2 regions of the Corynebacterium sp. Marseille-Q4381 genome follow, and region 1 is predicted to be linked to the other one. Evidence: predicted binding sites of a transcription regulator. Region 1 holds the regulator's gene; the other holds the start of a gene.
The links. Region 1 encodes LexA, which represses DNA repair genes until DNA is damaged. Its sites were predicted from a motif close to CGAACANNTGTTCG; they were not measured.

Region 1 (7,824 bases):
CTCGCGCGGCGGCGACGGCACACTCAGCGCGCCGCTGACCATCGGGATGATCCCCACGATCGCGCCGTATCTTTTGCCCCACCTGCTGCCGCTGGTTCGCGACGAGTTCCCGCAGGCCCAGCCGAAGGTGGTGGAGGAACAGACCGCGCACCTGGTGAGCAAACTCCGCGACGGCCTTATCGACGTCGCCGTCCTCGCCCTTCCTGTCGACCAGAGCGGGCTCGAACAGGTGGAGCTCTACGCTGAACCGTTCGTCGTTGTCACCCCCGAGGGGCACCCGCTTGCGGGGCGCACTGATCTCAGTGTGAGTGACGTCGGCGAGCTGGAGCTTTTGCTGCTTGACGACGGCCACTGCCTCCGCCACCAAATCCTGGACTTGTGCCACGGCGCTCAGGTCAACCCCACCTCAACGTCGCTGTCTGTCACTCGGGCTGCGTCGCTGACCACGGTGACGCAGCTGGTGATGTCGGGCATGGGCTCGACCCTTTTGCCCGTCTCGGCGCTGGAGGCAGAGTGCCGCCGGCCGAACTTGCGGATTTCGACCTTCGCGCCGGATTCGGGCGCGGAGCGGCGCGTGGGGCTGGCCTTCCGCACGTCGTCGTCGCGCCGCGCAGATTTCGCCGCACTCGGCGGGCTTGTCACCCGCGCCTACGAGGCGGCCGCCAACAACGCGAAGGATATGCTGCCGTAAATGTACGAATCGCTGACCATCGCCGACGAGCGCAAGTTCCGCCGCCGGCTCAAGAACGCGAAAACTGACGAGGCGCGAGAGACGATTCGCGCCGAGATGGCCGAGGCCGCGCAGGTCGTCGCCGCGCGCGACGCTACCGTGCCCGCCATCACCTACCCGGAGGGCCTGCCGGTTTCCGCCCGCCGCGACGAGATCATGGACCTCATGCGCGACCACCAAGTCGTTGTCATCGCCGGCGAGACGGGCTCAGGCAAAACCACCCAGATTCCAAAGATGCTGCTCGAGCTGGGCCGCGGCCGGCGCGGCATGATCGGCCACACCCAGCCGCGGCGTATCGCGGCGCGCACCGTCGCTGAGCGCATCGCCGAAGAGCTGGGCCAGCAAGTCGGCGAGTCCATCGGCTACGCCATCCGCTTCGACGACCGCGTCTCCCCCACCACTTCGGTGAAACTGATGACTGACGGCATCCTGCTCGCCGAAATGCAGCGCGACCGCTTCCTCAACGCCTACGACACCATCATCATCGACGAGGCCCACGAGCGCAGCCTGAACATTGACTTCCTCTTGGGCTACTTGAAGCGGCTGCTGCCGAAGCGCCCTGATCTGAAGGTGATCATCACCTCCGCAACGATCGACCCGGAGGCGTTCGCGGCCCACTTCGCCGACGCTGACGGCAACCCGGCGCCAATTATCGAGGTCTCCGGCCGCACCTACCCCGTGGAGATCCGCTACCGCCCGCTGATCGAGCAGGTCGAAACCAAAGACGGCGTCAAAGACGTCGACACCGACATGATCGACGGCGTGATCGACGCATGCAAGGAGCTCATGCGCGAGGGCAAGGGAGACATTTTGTGCTTCTTCGCCTCCGAGCGCGACATCCGTGACTGCATGGAAGCCATTGAGAAGCAACACTGGCGCGGCGTCGAGGTCGTGCCGCTGTTCGGCCGCCTCTCCAACGCGGAGCAGCACCGGGTGTTCTCCCCGCACTCGGGGCGGCGCATCGTGTTGTCAACCAACATCGCTGAAACCTCGCTGACGGTGCCCGGTATCCACTACGTGGTGGACACAGGCCTTGCGCGCATCTCGCGCTACTCTACGCGCACGAAGGTGCAGCGCCTGCCGATCGAGGAGATCTCGCAGGCCAGCGCCAACCAGCGCTCGGGCCGTTCCGGCCGCACCGCCGACGGAATCGCAATCCGCCTCTACTCCGAGGAGAACTTCGAGGCCCGTCAAGAGTTCACCGACCCGGAGATCCTGCGCACCAACCTCGCGAGCGTGATCCTGCAGATGATCTCGCTGCGGTTGGGCGACATTTCCGAGTTCCCCTTCATCCAGCCGCCGGACCAGAAGTCGATCCGGGACGGCCTGATGCTGCTGAACGAGCTCGGCGCCATCCGCGACGGCAAGGGCGGTGCGCCGGCGCTAACGGACATCGGCCGCGACATTGCGCGCATCCCGGTCGACCCGAAGATGGCCCGCATGCTGGTGGAGGCCAACCGCTTGGGCGTGCTTGACGACGTCACCGTCATCGTCGCCAACATGACCATCCAGGACGTGCGCGAACGCCCGCTCGACTACCAGGCCCAAGCCGACCAGGCGCACGCCCGCTTCAAAGACAAGGAATCCGACTTCCTCTCGGCGCTGAAGCTGTGGGATTACATCAACGATTCGCGCGACGAGCTGTCCGGCAACGCCTTCCGCAAGCGGATGAAGCGCGAGTTCCTGCACTACATGCGCATCCGCGAGTGGTACGACCTCGTGCGCCAGCTGCGCGACGTGGAGCGCCAGCTCGGCTGGTCGCGCGCCGAGAACGTCGCCGGCGAGCGCGACGCAGACGCGATCCACAAGTCGCTGCTCACCGGCCTGCTCTCCAACATTGGCGCACGGGACGGCAACTCGAAGGAGTACGACGGGGCTCGGGGGACGCGGTTTGTGGTGTTCCCGGGGTCGTCGTTAAGCAAAAAGCCCCCTGCCTTCCTCATGGCCGCCGAGCTGGTGGAAACCTCCCGGCTGTTCGCCCGCGACGTGGCGAAGATTGAGCCCGCCTGGGTCGAGCACGCCGCCGGCGACCTGCTGCGCCGCAGCTACTCCGAGCCGGTGTGGTCGCGCAAGCGGTCAGCGGCGATGGTGCACGAGAAGACGATGCTCTACGGCGTGACCATCGCGCGCGACCGCCTCGTGCCGTACCACCGCGTCGACCCGGACGGGGCGCGCAACATGTTCATCCGCCACGCGCTGATCGGCGGCGATTGGAATCGGCACCACCTGTTCATCGAGCACAACGAGGCGCTGCTCAACGACGCCGCCGCCGTCGAGGAGAAGGTCCGCCGCCGCGGCCTCGTCGTCGACGAGGACACGCTGTTCGACTTCTACGACGCCAAACTGCCCGAGACGGTGACCACCGCCCGGCATTTCGACTCGTGGTGGAAAAAGCAGCGCCACGCGGACCCGCACTACCTCGACTTCGACCCGGCGGCGCTGTTGACCGACGACAACCTCGACACGTCCGAGGAGGCGTTCCCGCCGCTCTGGCGCCAAGGCACGATCGATTACGAGCTGCGCTACAAGTTCGAGCCCGGCGCCCCGTTCGACGGACTCACGGTGGTGGTGCCCGTGCCGCTGCTCGCGGGTTTCGAAGCGGACGGGTTCGACTGGCTGGTGCCGGGGCTGCGCCTCGAGCTGGTCACGGAACTCATCCGCACGCTACCGAAGGCGCTGCGCAAACACGTCGTGCCGGTGCCGGACTTCGCCGCCCGCGCGGTGCCGCTGCTCGACGAGGAGCTTCCGCTTGTCGACGCCCTCTCAAACGCCCTGCGCGCCGCCGGCATCTCCGGCGTCAACGGGACCGACTTCAACCCCGCGGCGCTGCCTGACCACTTGAAAGCGACGTACGCGGCGATTGACAAGCGCGGCAACATCATCGACCACGACACCGACCTCGCCGCGCTGAAGCGCAGGCAGGCGGGCAAAATCCGCTCGTCGGTGGCGAAGCGCGCCGCTGCCAGCGCCTCGGAAACGGTAAAGAAGTGGACCGCCGACACGCTCGGCGCGGTGCCCGAAACCGTCACCACAGTCATCGAGGGCAACGAGGTCGACGCGTACCCCGCGCTCGAGGTCACGCCGGACGGCGTAAAGGTGTCGGTGCACCCGACAAAGGCGGCCGCCGACGCGTCGATGACGACGGCAACGTTGACGCTGCTGCTTCGCGAGATCCCCGTGTCCGTGCAGCAGATGACGAAGGGGCTACCGTTGCGCCACAAGGTGGCCGTGGACCATTACCCGCACGGCGGCGCGGAGGGCTTGGTTGACGACGCCCGCGTCGCAGTCATCCGCGACCTCATGCTCTCGCACGGCGGCGCAGTGCGCACCCCGGAAGAGTTCGACGCGCTTGTCAAGGAGATCAAGCCAAAGGTTCCTGGCGAGGTGCGCCGCATCGTGGTGGGGCTCGCGCCCGCGCTGGTGGAGTACGCGAATATGCGAACCGAACTGGCGAATTGGGAAGGCCCGGCGATCGATGACATGCGCTCTCAGCTGGACTTCTACCTGCCGAAGCACGCAATCACCATCCACGGCGCGGACCACCTGCAACACCTGCCGCGCTACATTGAAGCGATGCGCATCCGCTTGGAAGACATGCGCTTGGACCCAGACCGCGACGCCGACCGCCAGTCGGTCGTCGACGAGTCGAAGCGCTACCTCGAGGCGCGTGTCGCGAAACTGCCTGCGAGTGTGCGGAAGTCTCGCGCCTACAAAGACATCCTGTGGCGCATCGAGGAGCTGCGCGTCAGCCTGTTCGCTCAGCGGCTGGGCACGCCGCAGCCGGTGAGCCAGCGACGAATTGAGAAGCTCGCCGACAAGCTCGGGCGCTGATACCGGGCGCTAGAATTCCGAACGGTCGCGCCTGCGCATGAGGCGGATCTCGGACTCGAAATCGTCCGCGCTTTCGAACGACTTGTACACGGAGGCGAAGCGCAGGTACGCCACCTCGTCGAGCGCGCGCAGCGGTTCAAGCACCGCGAGGCCGATCTGGTTCGCCGGCACCTGCGAGCTGCCTTGAGCGCGCACCGTCTCCTCAACTTGCTGCGCGAGGCGCTTCAGCGCGTCGTCGGACACGTCGCGGCCCTGGCAGGCGCGACGCACACCCAGGATAAGTTTGTCGCGGTCGAACGGCTCGCTGACCCCGTTGCGCTTGACCACTGTCAGCACGGCTTTCTCCACCGTGGTGAAGCGCCCCCCGCACTCCGTGCACTCGCGGCGTCTACGGATCGCGGCGCCGCCTTCCACCGTGCGCGAATCGGTCACGCGCGACTGCTCATGATGGCAGAACGGGCAAAACATGACCTCTATCCTAGCGCGCCGCTTCCAAGACGCTGCTGGGTTGAACCGGCGCATCCCCCGCGCCGAACGCGCCGCCGAAGAGCGACCCGGCGATCAGCGCCGCCGCCATCAGCCCGCCGAGGGCGAGATTATCGCGACGCTCGCGACCCGGTTCGAACCCGTCGTGCTGCGGAAGAGCGCGGCCACCGGCAGGGGCAGCCGTTCGCTCCGCCGTTCGATTCGCGGGCGCTAACGTTCGAACAACGGCACGTTCGCCCGTGCGGGAACTCCCGCGGTTGACGTCCCAAACCTCCGACGCCGGTGCGCCGCCGTACGGGTAAATCATGGTGGTCATTGCTTATCTCCTCTCATTCAACTGGGCCAAATACTAACTGCCCGCCCAACACGGGCGCCGGTTCGTACGCTCACCTGTTCTAACGCCCACATGTTCGATTTATAGCACACCGGTGGAGAATATCGAACACACTTGCTTAGCGTGGTAGCTTCGTCGATAAGCAACTGCCCCAACGTCCAAGGAGAACGCATGCCGCGCAAGAAGGCGGACCCGAACGAACTCGACATGAGCGCTCTCTCCGAGCGCCAGCGCCGCATTCTGCAGGTAATCCAGGACGCGGTCGTGCTGCGCGGCTACCCGCCAAGCATCCGCGAGATCGGCGACGCGGCGGGCCTGCAGTCCACCTCCTCGGTGGCGTACCAGCTTAAAGAGCTGGAGAAGAAGGGGTTCCTGCGCCGCGACCCGAACAAACCTCGCGCCGTGGACCTGCGCCACCTGCCGGAACCCGTGAAACGAAAGAAGGCGGCCCCCGCCGAAACCCCGGAAGAGGCGTCGAGCCCGCGGTTTGTTCCGGTTGTCGGGCAGATTGCCGCGGGAGCGCCGATCCTGGCGGAGGAGAACGTCGAGACGTACTACCCGCTGCCGGATGAGCTGCTCGGGGACGGTGACGTGTTCATGCTCAAAGTCGTCGGCGATTCCATGATCGACGCGGCGATTCTCGACGGCGACTGGCTAGTCGTGCGATCGCAGCCGGTGGCTGAAGAAGGCCAAATTGTCGCCGCGCTGATCGACGGCGAAGCGACGGCGAAAGTGTTCCACAAGGACGCGACGGGCGTGTGGCTTCTTCCGCGCAACGAGGCCTTCTCCCCTATTAAGGGCGACGACGCCGAGATTATGGGCCTCGTCGTGTCTGTCTTCCGAGCACTGTAGCAGCGATGCAGGCCGAGGAACGCCGCCGCCAAATCGCCGCGCTGACCGCCGTTGAGGGGCGGGTGAGCGTTGCGGAGCTTGCTGAGCGCTTCGACGTCACCGCTGAAACAATTCGGCGGGACTTGGCCGCGTTGAACGACGAAGGGGTGGTCCAGCGCGTCCACGGGGGTGCGGTGGCGAGCCAGGGATATATGACGTCCGAGTTTCCGCTGGCTGCGCGGTTGCGCTCTGCGCTTGATGCGAAGGAGGCGATCGCGAGGGCGGCAGCGGCGTTTTTGCCTTCGGAGCCCGGCAAGTCAATTTTTCTGGATTCGGGCACGACGATCAGCGCGTTGGCGCAGCGGATAGCGTTCCTGCCGGAGGCGAGTTCGTGGTCGATTGTGACGAACTCGCTGCCGGCGGCGCTGGAGCTCGCCGAAGCCGGCGTCGGCGACGTGCAGCTTCTCGGCGGGACGGTGCGGGCCATTGCGCAGGCGGTCGTGGGTGACACGGCGCTGCGGACGCTTGCGCTTTTGCGTGCCGACGTCGCGTTTGTCGGCACCAACGCCCTCACAGTGGACCACGGCCTATCCACCGCCGACGCGCACGAAGCCGCGGTGAAGGCTGCGATGGTAACCAACGCGCGCCGCGTGGTGGTGCTGTGCGACTCGACGAAGCTCGGCAACGACTACCTGGTGAGTTTCGCCCCGCTCGACGCGGTGGACGTGGTGGTGACTGACTGGGGTGCTCCGCAGTCCTTGGTCGCCGATCTTGAGAGGCACGGGGTCAATGTCGTCATCGCCGACAGTCTCTAGACTGGTTGTCACTGCAACTGATGTTCGCGCACAACGAAAGGACCCCATCATGGCTTCCAAGACGGTGAAGGTTGGCTCCCACGTGGGCCTGCACGCGCGCCCAGCGACCGTTATCGCCGACGCCGCGGGCGAGTACGACGACGAAGTCATTCTCTCGCTTGTCGGAGGCGACGATGAGGACGAAACGGATGCCGCCTCAGCGCTGATGATCATGGCGATGGGCGCCGAATTCGGCGACGAGGTCACCGTCACCTCCGACAACCCGAAGGCCGTCGAGTCGATCGCGGCGCTGATCGAGCGGAACTTGGACGACGCTTAGGAGGGCGTCGTTTAGCGGTACTGCCCCTCGCCGATGGTGTCGTAGATCCAGCGCATGATCGGGTACACCACGATGATCCCGACGGAGCCCAACGCGATGCCTTCAAGGGCAACCTGGCCGGCGTGCAGCGTGAGGTTGCCGATACCCACGATCAGCGCCACCGCCGCAGCAGTGAGGTTCACCGGATCGGTGAAGTCGACGCGGTTGTCCTGCCAGATGCGAACGCCCAGCATGCCGATCAGCCCGTAGAGCACCAGGCAGGCGCCGCCGAGCACGCCCGCTGGAATGGTGAAAATAACGGCGCCGAACTTCGGGATGAACGCCAATACGATCGCGAACACCGCCGCGACCCAATAGGCGGCCGTGGAATACACCTTCGTCGCCGCCATCACGCCGATGTTTTCGGCGTAGGTCGTGGTGCCGGAGCCGCCGAAACCGCCGGCGAGTGTGGTCGCGATGCCGTCGCCAATCAGCGCTT
Region 2 (7,824 bases), on a different contig from region 1:
CACCCCCAATCCCTGTCCGATGTAAGTCTCTGAAGTTCTTGCTTCCCTTGGTGAGGGGGAGCGAGTAGAGCCCTGCCCGGGGCGGCCGGTCTGATGTCGGGGAAGTACACCAGAAAAGCTCACGCCCCGGACAGAGTCCGTACACGCTCTCCGTCAGTAGTCGTTTGCCTGCTGCGCGGGTAGTCAGTCCTTACAGCAGACCGGAGAGAATGTCGTCGTCGTCCGCCGCCGAGAAGGCGGCTTCCGTCTGTTCCTGATAGTCGGCCCAGGACTTCGCGTCCCAGATCTCCAGAAAATCAACCGAGCCGATAACCACGCACTCCTTGGACAGGTTTGCGTACTCGCGGTGCGCCGGCGACAACGTAATGCGACCAGAACCGTCGAGCGTCTGCTCATCCGCGCTGGCAGCCAGGTTGCGGATGAAGGCGCGCGCCTTCGGGTTCGTGCGGGAGGCCGCCGCCGCCTTGCGAGCGCGCTGCGCGAACTCCTCCCGGGGATAGACCGCTAGCGAGTGGTCCTGCCCCTTGGTCACCATTAGCCCGTCCGCCAAGTCCTCCCGGAACTTCGCGGGCAGCGTCAGGCGCCCCTTGTCGTCGAGCTTGGGAGTGTAGGTTCCCAGGAACATCGGGCGACCTACCTTTCCTTTCGCCGTCTGACTTCGGCTTGTGAAGTTTTTCTGCCGCTTCGATGTGCCGCACCCACGTAGTCAGATGGGCGCCACACTTCTCCGCTGCGCCCCACTTTAACCCACTTCTCCCCACGATGGCTACACCACAGCCGAAAATGCCCGATTATTTCGGTGTTACTGCAGGTTGTAGCGGTGGAGACAAGGTGGAGATTCTGTGCCCCAGGAGCGTAAAGCTGCCACATTGGACCTCAAGATGCACATGGATTCGCGTGTCCGGTGAACTCCCAACATTGCATCGACGGCCGAAAAGCCCTGCTCGCGTGGTGGCGCGCCACCCTGGTGGGCAGGAGTGGGGCGCGTAGGTGGGGGAAGGTGGGAGACGGCGGTGATAGCGGGTAACTCGGGACAGACGCCGCGTTTCCGCAGGTCGCTACGGGTGGCGCGAGGAGTTACCCGCTATCACCGGGTTTCCAGCCGCCGGAAAGACGAAAAAGCGCCCCACACGGGGCGCTTCCAAAGGTCGGGACCGTCTTAGGCTTGCGGATCCTCGAAACGGCGGCGGAAGTTCTCTTCCATACTCACGCTTCGGGCCGATCGCTGCTTCGGCGCACTCGCGCTAATGCGTGGGCCCGCAGAAGGAGTGGTGGCCGGGGTGCGCAGCGCCATCACGCCACCGAGCATCATGACGCCGAAACCGACGATGCTGATGACAACTGCCCACATGCTGGCGGACGCGAGTGCGACGCCGCCGAGCAAGAGGACGATCCCCAGCACAATCAGCGCAACGCTGCGCATTGTGAGACGCCCCCTCCGCGGGGTCTCGCTGAATCCAGCGTTGTGCGCGACGCTGCTGGCGAACTTTGGGTCCTCAGCAAAGAGGGACTGCTCGATCTCGCGGAGCGCGCGCTGTTCTTGCTCAGAAAGGGACACTGAAATTTCTCTCCACGTTGACGGGAACGATATTTCTTAACCAACGGACATCGTAGCCGTTTTGTTCCCCGCACCCACTACGCTGCCGCGAGCGGCGCCTCCCCAGGGTGGATCTCGTGGTAGAACTCTTCCGCGTCGGCGAGCAGCCGAACGACAATCGCGGGATCTGGGTGCATCTCCAGCCCAGATACAACCCGGCCCCGGAGGCGGGAGTAGGAGCGGAATCGGGCAGCCCAGAGTTTCCCGCTATCGCCGACAAGCGCCAGCTTCTCCCACGCGCTAGTGGGCAACCGTTTCCTTTTCCGCAGCGCTTCCGAATCGGCGACAACGGCACCGGCGACCCGAAGCGCCGCCCGGTAGGCGCTTTCCATGGCCAGGTCTGCCCGGCCGTCTTCAAATTCCTCGTGCGCCGCAACAAGAAGAGACTCCGCCGAGGCGAGGAACGCGTCGCGGCGCGAGACCTTCGCGGGGGCACCGTAGGCTCGGGACGTGGTGGCGGAAATGACGCTTTGCATTGTGTTTCCCCTTCTCTTCCAGTGGTGTTTACAACGATTGCGCTCACTGTAAAACACGCGTTCGACACCACACCGCCGACATTAGAACACGCGTTCGATTAGCGGGCATCGAAAACCACCCGCCGGCATACTCCCGCGTGGTTAGGTAGTGGTGTGCCAGTTGAAATCCGCCGCTTAACTCCTGGGGAGTTCACCCTGCTTGTCCCCCAGCTCGTGGACATCTACCTCGCCGCAATGGAGTACAACCCGCAAATCCGCGACCAGCGAATCCGCGTGTGGAAAGACGAGGTGACCTGGCCCGGATTCACCGCGGTTGCCGCGGTTGACGGGGACGAGGTGGTCGGCGTCGCGTACGGGTTCCTCGGCAGCAGGGAGCGGTGGTGGGACCGCCAGCTCGTGCGCGCCATGCGCGGTTCCGGCCAGCTGACCGAGCAGCACCGAGCGATCCTTGACAGCTACTTCGAGGTCACTGAGGTCCACGTGGCTCCCGGCCGGCAGGGCGCGGGCATCGGCGCAGCTCTGCTTCAGGAGCTTCTTCGCAACGCCTCCGCCGAGTGGGCGCTGCTTTCGACGCCTGAGGTGGATAACGAGGCCAACCACGCCTTCCACCTGTACCGCCGCTTCGGCTTTACAGATATCGCGCGCGGCTACCGCTACCCCGGCGACCACAGGCCGTTCGCTATCCTGGGCCGCCCGCTGCCGCTTTAAAAGTGGGGGCACGTGAACCAGGTAGGGTGGGGAGCCACCGCACGATTGCTGCAAGGAGTTCGCACGTGGACGCAAACGCGCTTGATTTGTCACGGGTGCCAGAAGAAGTCGGCCACCAGCTGCAACGATTCTTCGCTGAGCGCTCGGCGGAGATCGGCCGCTTAGGCGCGCCGGTGCAAAGCGCAGTGCTCCACCTCGAGCGCTTCGTTCTCGGCGGCGGCAAACGCATCCGCCCGCTTTACGGCTGGGCCGGATTCGTCGGCGGCGGCGGCATCGAGCGCGCAGCCGAGGACCCGGAAGCGGTGATGCGCGCGGTCAGCTCGCTCGAACTCATCCAGGCCTGCGCCCTCATCCACGACGACATCATTGACGCCTCCGACACCCGCCGCGGCAACCCAACGGTACACCGGGCAATTGAGGCGGAGCACAACAAGGAGCAGCTGCTTGGCGACGCAGCCTTGTTCGGCCAGAACACCGCCATTTTGATCGGCGACCTCGCACTCGCTTGGGCCGAGGACATGTGGCGCTCCTCCGGTGTGACCGCGGAAGCGCTCGCGCGCGCTGAGGGCGCGTGGCGCGGTATGCGCACCGAGGTCATCGGCGGCCAGATCCTCGACATTTCTCTCGAGGCAGCGGGCAGCGAGTCGGTCGAGATGGCAGACCAAGTCAACCGCTTCAAAACTGCCGCGTACACAATTGAACGCCCGCTTCACTTGGGTGCCGCGCTCGCCGGCGCGGACGAGGCGACGATCGAGGCGTTCCGCGGCTACGGCCGCGACATCGGCATTGCCTTCCAGCTGCGCGACGATCTTCTCGGCGTGTTCGGCGACTCCGCCGTCACCGGCAAGCCCGCCGGCGACGACATCCGGGAAGGCAAGCGCACCGTGCTTTACGCCGAGGCACTTTCGCTTCTCGACGCCGCCGGCAACCCCTCCGCGCGCACCCTCCGAGAGGGCATCGGCGCGACTTCCGACCCAGAGGCGTTGGACGCGCTTGCCGGGGTGATTCGGGAAAGTGGGGCTGTGGAGGCCGTCGAAAAGCGGATTGCTTCCCTCACCGAATCGGGACTTGCGCACCTCGAAACCGCGAACATCAACGCCGCGGTGGCGAAGACCCTGCGCGATCTCGCGATCCGCTCGACCGAGCGCCGAAGCTAAAACGCCATAGCCTGCGCGCGGCGGATAACTTCGCGCGCGCCGTGGCCGTGAAGCGCGTCGATCGGCCGGCCCGGGAGGGAATCGTCCGGCGTGTAGAGAAAGTGGAGGATCTCGTCGGGGTCGTAGCCGCCGTCCGCCAGCACGGTAATAGCCCCGCCGACAAACTTGGACAACTCGCCGTCGCCGAGCAGCGACGCCGGAATGTAGCGCACGCCGTCCTTGCGGTACACGGCCAGCTTCCCAGAGTTGACGATGTCGTGGACCTTCGTCACGGGAACGCCGAGGATCTCCGCGACGTCAGGAACCGGGAGGAGCTCCTCGCCTACCAGCAGTTCGTCCAGGGTTGGCTGTTGCGGTGTAGTCACAAGCCCACATTCTACTGCCCTTGTCGCGGGCGCTGTTGGCCAACACCGCGGCGGGTGATCATACTGGTTGCATGCGTTTGGCAGTGGGCGATTCCTTGGAGGGCCGGTACATCATCGACCGCCCCATCGCGCGCGGCGGGATGGCCACGGTGTACCGCTGCGTTGACACCAGGCTGGGCCGCGAGGTGGCGGCGAAGGTGATGCACGAGCAGTACGTGCACGACCCGGTGTTCTCGGAGCGGTTCCGGCGCGAAGCACGGGCAATGGCGCAACTCAGTCACCCCAACCTGGTCAACGTCTACGACTTTTCCGCCGACGGCGACACGATCTTTCTCATCATGGAGTTGATTACCGGGGGCACGCTGCGCGAGCTTCTCGACGAGCGCGGCCCCATGCCTGCGCACGCCGCCGCCTCCGTGATGCGCGGCATGCTCACGGGCCTGTCTGTGGCGCACGCGAAGGGCCTGATTCACCGGGACATCAAGCCGGACAACGTGCTAATCAACGCCGACCACCGGGTCAAGCTCGCCGACTTCGGCCTGGTGCGCGCCGCCTCCGACGCGACGCACTCCACCGACCAGATCGTGGGCACGGTGGCCTACCTCTCCCCCGAGCAAGTCGACGGGACGCACCTGACGGCCGCATCCGACGTCTACTCCGCCGGCATCGTCTTCTTCGAACTGCTGACCGGCCGCACGCCGTTCCACGGCGACTCCCCGCTCGCCCACGCCTACGCTCGCCTCCACCACGACGTAGCGGCGCCGTCGTCGCTGATTGCTGGGGTGCCGAAGCTTTTCGACGAGCTCGTAGCCACAGCCACCGCGCGCCGCCCGGAAGACCGCTTCCGCGACGCCCGCGAGTTCCTCGGCGCGCTCGACGATGTCGCTGATGCGCTCCAGCTGCCCGCCTACACCGTCCCGGTGCCGCGCAACTCCGCGGCGAACCGCGCCGCGGCCGTGCCGACGAGCTTCGGCACCCTGAACGGGCCGTCCCGCAAGGTGGAGCCGCGGGTGGAGCCGCGCGCAAGCCAGCAGCGGCTCTTCCCCGATCAGACACAGGAGGTGCGGTATGAGCCAGCGCCACCTGCGCGCAGGCAACCTCAGCCTGCGCCGCGCCCCCAACTCGAGGCCCCCGCTTCGCCGGGCGCTGTGCCTGCGGAACGCCCGCGCATCAACCCGGTGACGAACCGGGGTGGCATCGGGCTGGCGCTGTTTGTCGCCGTTTCCATCGCAGCACTCGCCGCGGTGCTCGTGGGCGCCTGGTGGTTCGGCTCCGGGCTGTACGGGATGTTCCCGCCGATCCTCGCCGGCTAGGTTCACCCCGAAGCGTTAGTAGCGGAGCATCTCCGCGACGAGGAACGCGAGTTCCAGCGCTTGTTCGGTGTTCAGGCGCGGGTCAACAGCAGACTCGTAGCGGCCCGGCAGGTCGACGTCGGTGATGTCCTGCGCGCCGCCGAGGCACTCAGTGACGTTCTCGCCGGTCGCCTCAACGTGGATGCCGCCCGGGTGGGTGCCCAACTCGCGGTGCACTTCGAAGAAGCCCTGCACCTCGTCGATGATCTTGTCGAAGTGGCGGGTCTTGTACCCGTTGGAGGCGGTGAAGGTGTTGCCGTGCATCGGGTCGGACTGCCAGACCACCTTGTGGCCCGACGCTTCGACGGCCTTGACAATGCCCGGCAGCACCGAGCGGATGTTGTCGTGGCCCATGCGGGTGATCATGGTCAACCGGCCCGGCTCGCGGTTCGGGTCGATCTTGTCGGCGTACGCCACCGCCTCTTCCGGCGTGGTGGAGGGGCCGAGCTTGATGCCCACCGGGTTGTCGATGAGCGCCGCGAAGTTGACGTGGAAGTCGTCGATGCCGCGGGTGCGCTCGCCGATCCACAGCTGGTGCGCGGAGAGGTCGTAGAGCTTGGTCTCGCCGCGCTCGTTCTCAGCGAGACGCAGCATCGCGCGCTCGTAGTCCACCAAAAGCGCCTCGTGGGAGGCGTAGAACTCGGAGCTGCGCAGGTTCTCGTCGTTCACGCCGCAGGCGTCCATGAACGCGAGCGAGCGCGAAATCTCGCGGCCGAGCGCTTCGTAGCGCGCGCCTGCCGGGGAGTTGGCGACGAACTCGCGGTTCCAGTCGTTGATATGGTGCAGGTCGGCGGTGCCGGAGGAGACGAGCGCACGCACCAAGTTCATCGCGGCCGAAGAGTTCGCGTACGCGCGGACCATGCGGGCCGGGTCGTGGCGGCGGGACTCCTCGGTCGGCTCCACGCCGTTGACGATGTCGCCGCGGTAGTTCAGAAGACCGTTGGAGTCGCGGTCGGAAGAACGCGGTTTCGCGTACTGGCCGGCGATGCGGCCGATCTTGACCACCGGCAGGGATGCGCCGTAGGTCAGCACCGCGGCCATCTGCAGCAGGGTGCGGATGTTGGCGCGGATGTGCGGTTCGGTGTTGGACTCGAACGTCTCCGCGCAGTCGCCTCCCTGGAGGAGGAAGGCTTTGCCCAGCGCGACGTCGGCAAGCTTGGCTTTGAGCTCCTCAACCTCCGGCGCCAGCACGACCGGCGGGACAGACTCGAGGATCTTGCGGACCGCGTTCGCCGCGTCCTGGTCCCAGGACGGCTGCTGCTTCGCGTCGCGGGCCAGCACGTCGAGCCAGCGCTGATTCAGGTCCCCCGGCATCGGCGGGAGATCGGGCAGCACGTCTTTGGGGATGTCGATTGTCCAACTCACAGCTCTATTCCTACCACACAATTCATCGGGCGGAATGGTTGTTCCGCATAGTGGACACCTTGCCGTTGCGGTCAAGCGGCAAAGCTTCAGCGCAGGCGCGGTACTTCTTGAGGTTGTGGCGCGCATCCACCAGCGCGTCGTGGTTGCCGTCTGGCAGTCGCGGCAAGCGCGGGCGGCCCGCCATGATCCAGTATTGCTTGAGCTCGCGGGTGTACCGCGGCAACTCGCGCGGCAAGCCCTGCATGTCGCCCCAAAGCTGGGCGAAAACGACGTGGTCGTAGGCGCCGACCCACGCCCACAGCTCAGGTTCGGGGCGGGAGGTGAGGAAGGCGAAGAGCTCGTCGCGGATGACCCCAAGTGACTTCCACGCCGGGTTGTGCGCCGGCGGCAGCTTGTCGAGCACGTTCTCGCGCACCCACTCGTTCGCCGCAGCTGCGTCGAACTCGGTGGAGACGGCGTAGTACTCCCTGCCGTCCTCGGCCACGACGCCGATGGAGATCAACTCAATAGTGGAGCCGTCCTCGATGAACTCAGTGTCGTAGAAGTACTTCACTGCCCTTACCGCTTCTGCTCTTCCCGGATTTCCTTGATCTCCGCGCGGGTCGAAGGAGTATGCTCGCCGCGGCGCGGCCAGAACATGACAACAGCCACCGCGACCACGGCGAGCGGGGCCGCGATCTCGTTGTGGAACTCGAGCCGCGACGCCACAAGGTAGGCCGCAACGATAACTACAACAGCAGCGATGCGGGTAACCAGATCCCTATCCACGGGTGCCCTCCTTCCCGACCGGCGCGGTTTCCAGGT

Region 2: the regulator LexA is predicted to act here: its motif matches at 2,157-2,170, upstream of V6D40_RS08110 (SAV_6107 family HEPN domain-containing protein).

What each region holds. Positions count from the first base shown of each region.
Region 1 covers NZ_JBAJNR010000001.1:234,940-242,763, forward strand. The annotation lists gene V6D40_RS01210 (hydrogen peroxide-inducible genes activator) at 1-691, shown strand, start outside; gene hrpA (ATP-dependent RNA helicase HrpA) at 692-4,561, shown strand; gene nrdR (transcriptional regulator NrdR) at 4,571-5,029, opposite strand; gene V6D40_RS01225 (hypothetical protein) at 5,040-5,363, opposite strand; gene lexA (transcriptional repressor LexA) at 5,553-6,233, shown strand; gene V6D40_RS01235 (DeoR/GlpR family DNA-binding transcription regulator) at 6,239-7,027, shown strand; gene V6D40_RS01240 (HPr family phosphocarrier protein) at 7,077-7,346, shown strand; gene V6D40_RS01245 (uracil-xanthine permease family protein) at 7,358-7,824, opposite strand, start outside.
Region 2 covers NZ_JBAJNR010000008.1:58,879-66,702, forward strand. The annotation lists gene mraZ (division/cell wall cluster transcriptional repressor MraZ) at 191-625, opposite strand; gene V6D40_RS08105 (DUF3040 domain-containing protein) at 1,160-1,558, opposite strand; gene V6D40_RS08110 (SAV_6107 family HEPN domain-containing protein) at 1,636-2,073, opposite strand; gene V6D40_RS08115 (GNAT family N-acetyltransferase) at 2,227-2,781, shown strand; gene V6D40_RS08120 (polyprenyl synthetase family protein) at 2,847-3,938, shown strand; gene V6D40_RS08125 (Rv2175c family DNA-binding protein) at 3,935-4,303, opposite strand; gene V6D40_RS08130 (protein kinase domain-containing protein) at 4,375-5,616, shown strand; gene V6D40_RS08135 (class II 3-deoxy-7-phosphoheptulonate synthase) at 5,632-7,020, opposite strand; gene V6D40_RS08140 (polyadenylate-specific 3'-exoribonuclease AS) at 7,043-7,573, opposite strand; gene V6D40_RS08145 (hypothetical protein) at 7,579-7,788, opposite strand; gene V6D40_RS08150 (lysophospholipid acyltransferase family protein) at 7,781-7,824, opposite strand, start outside.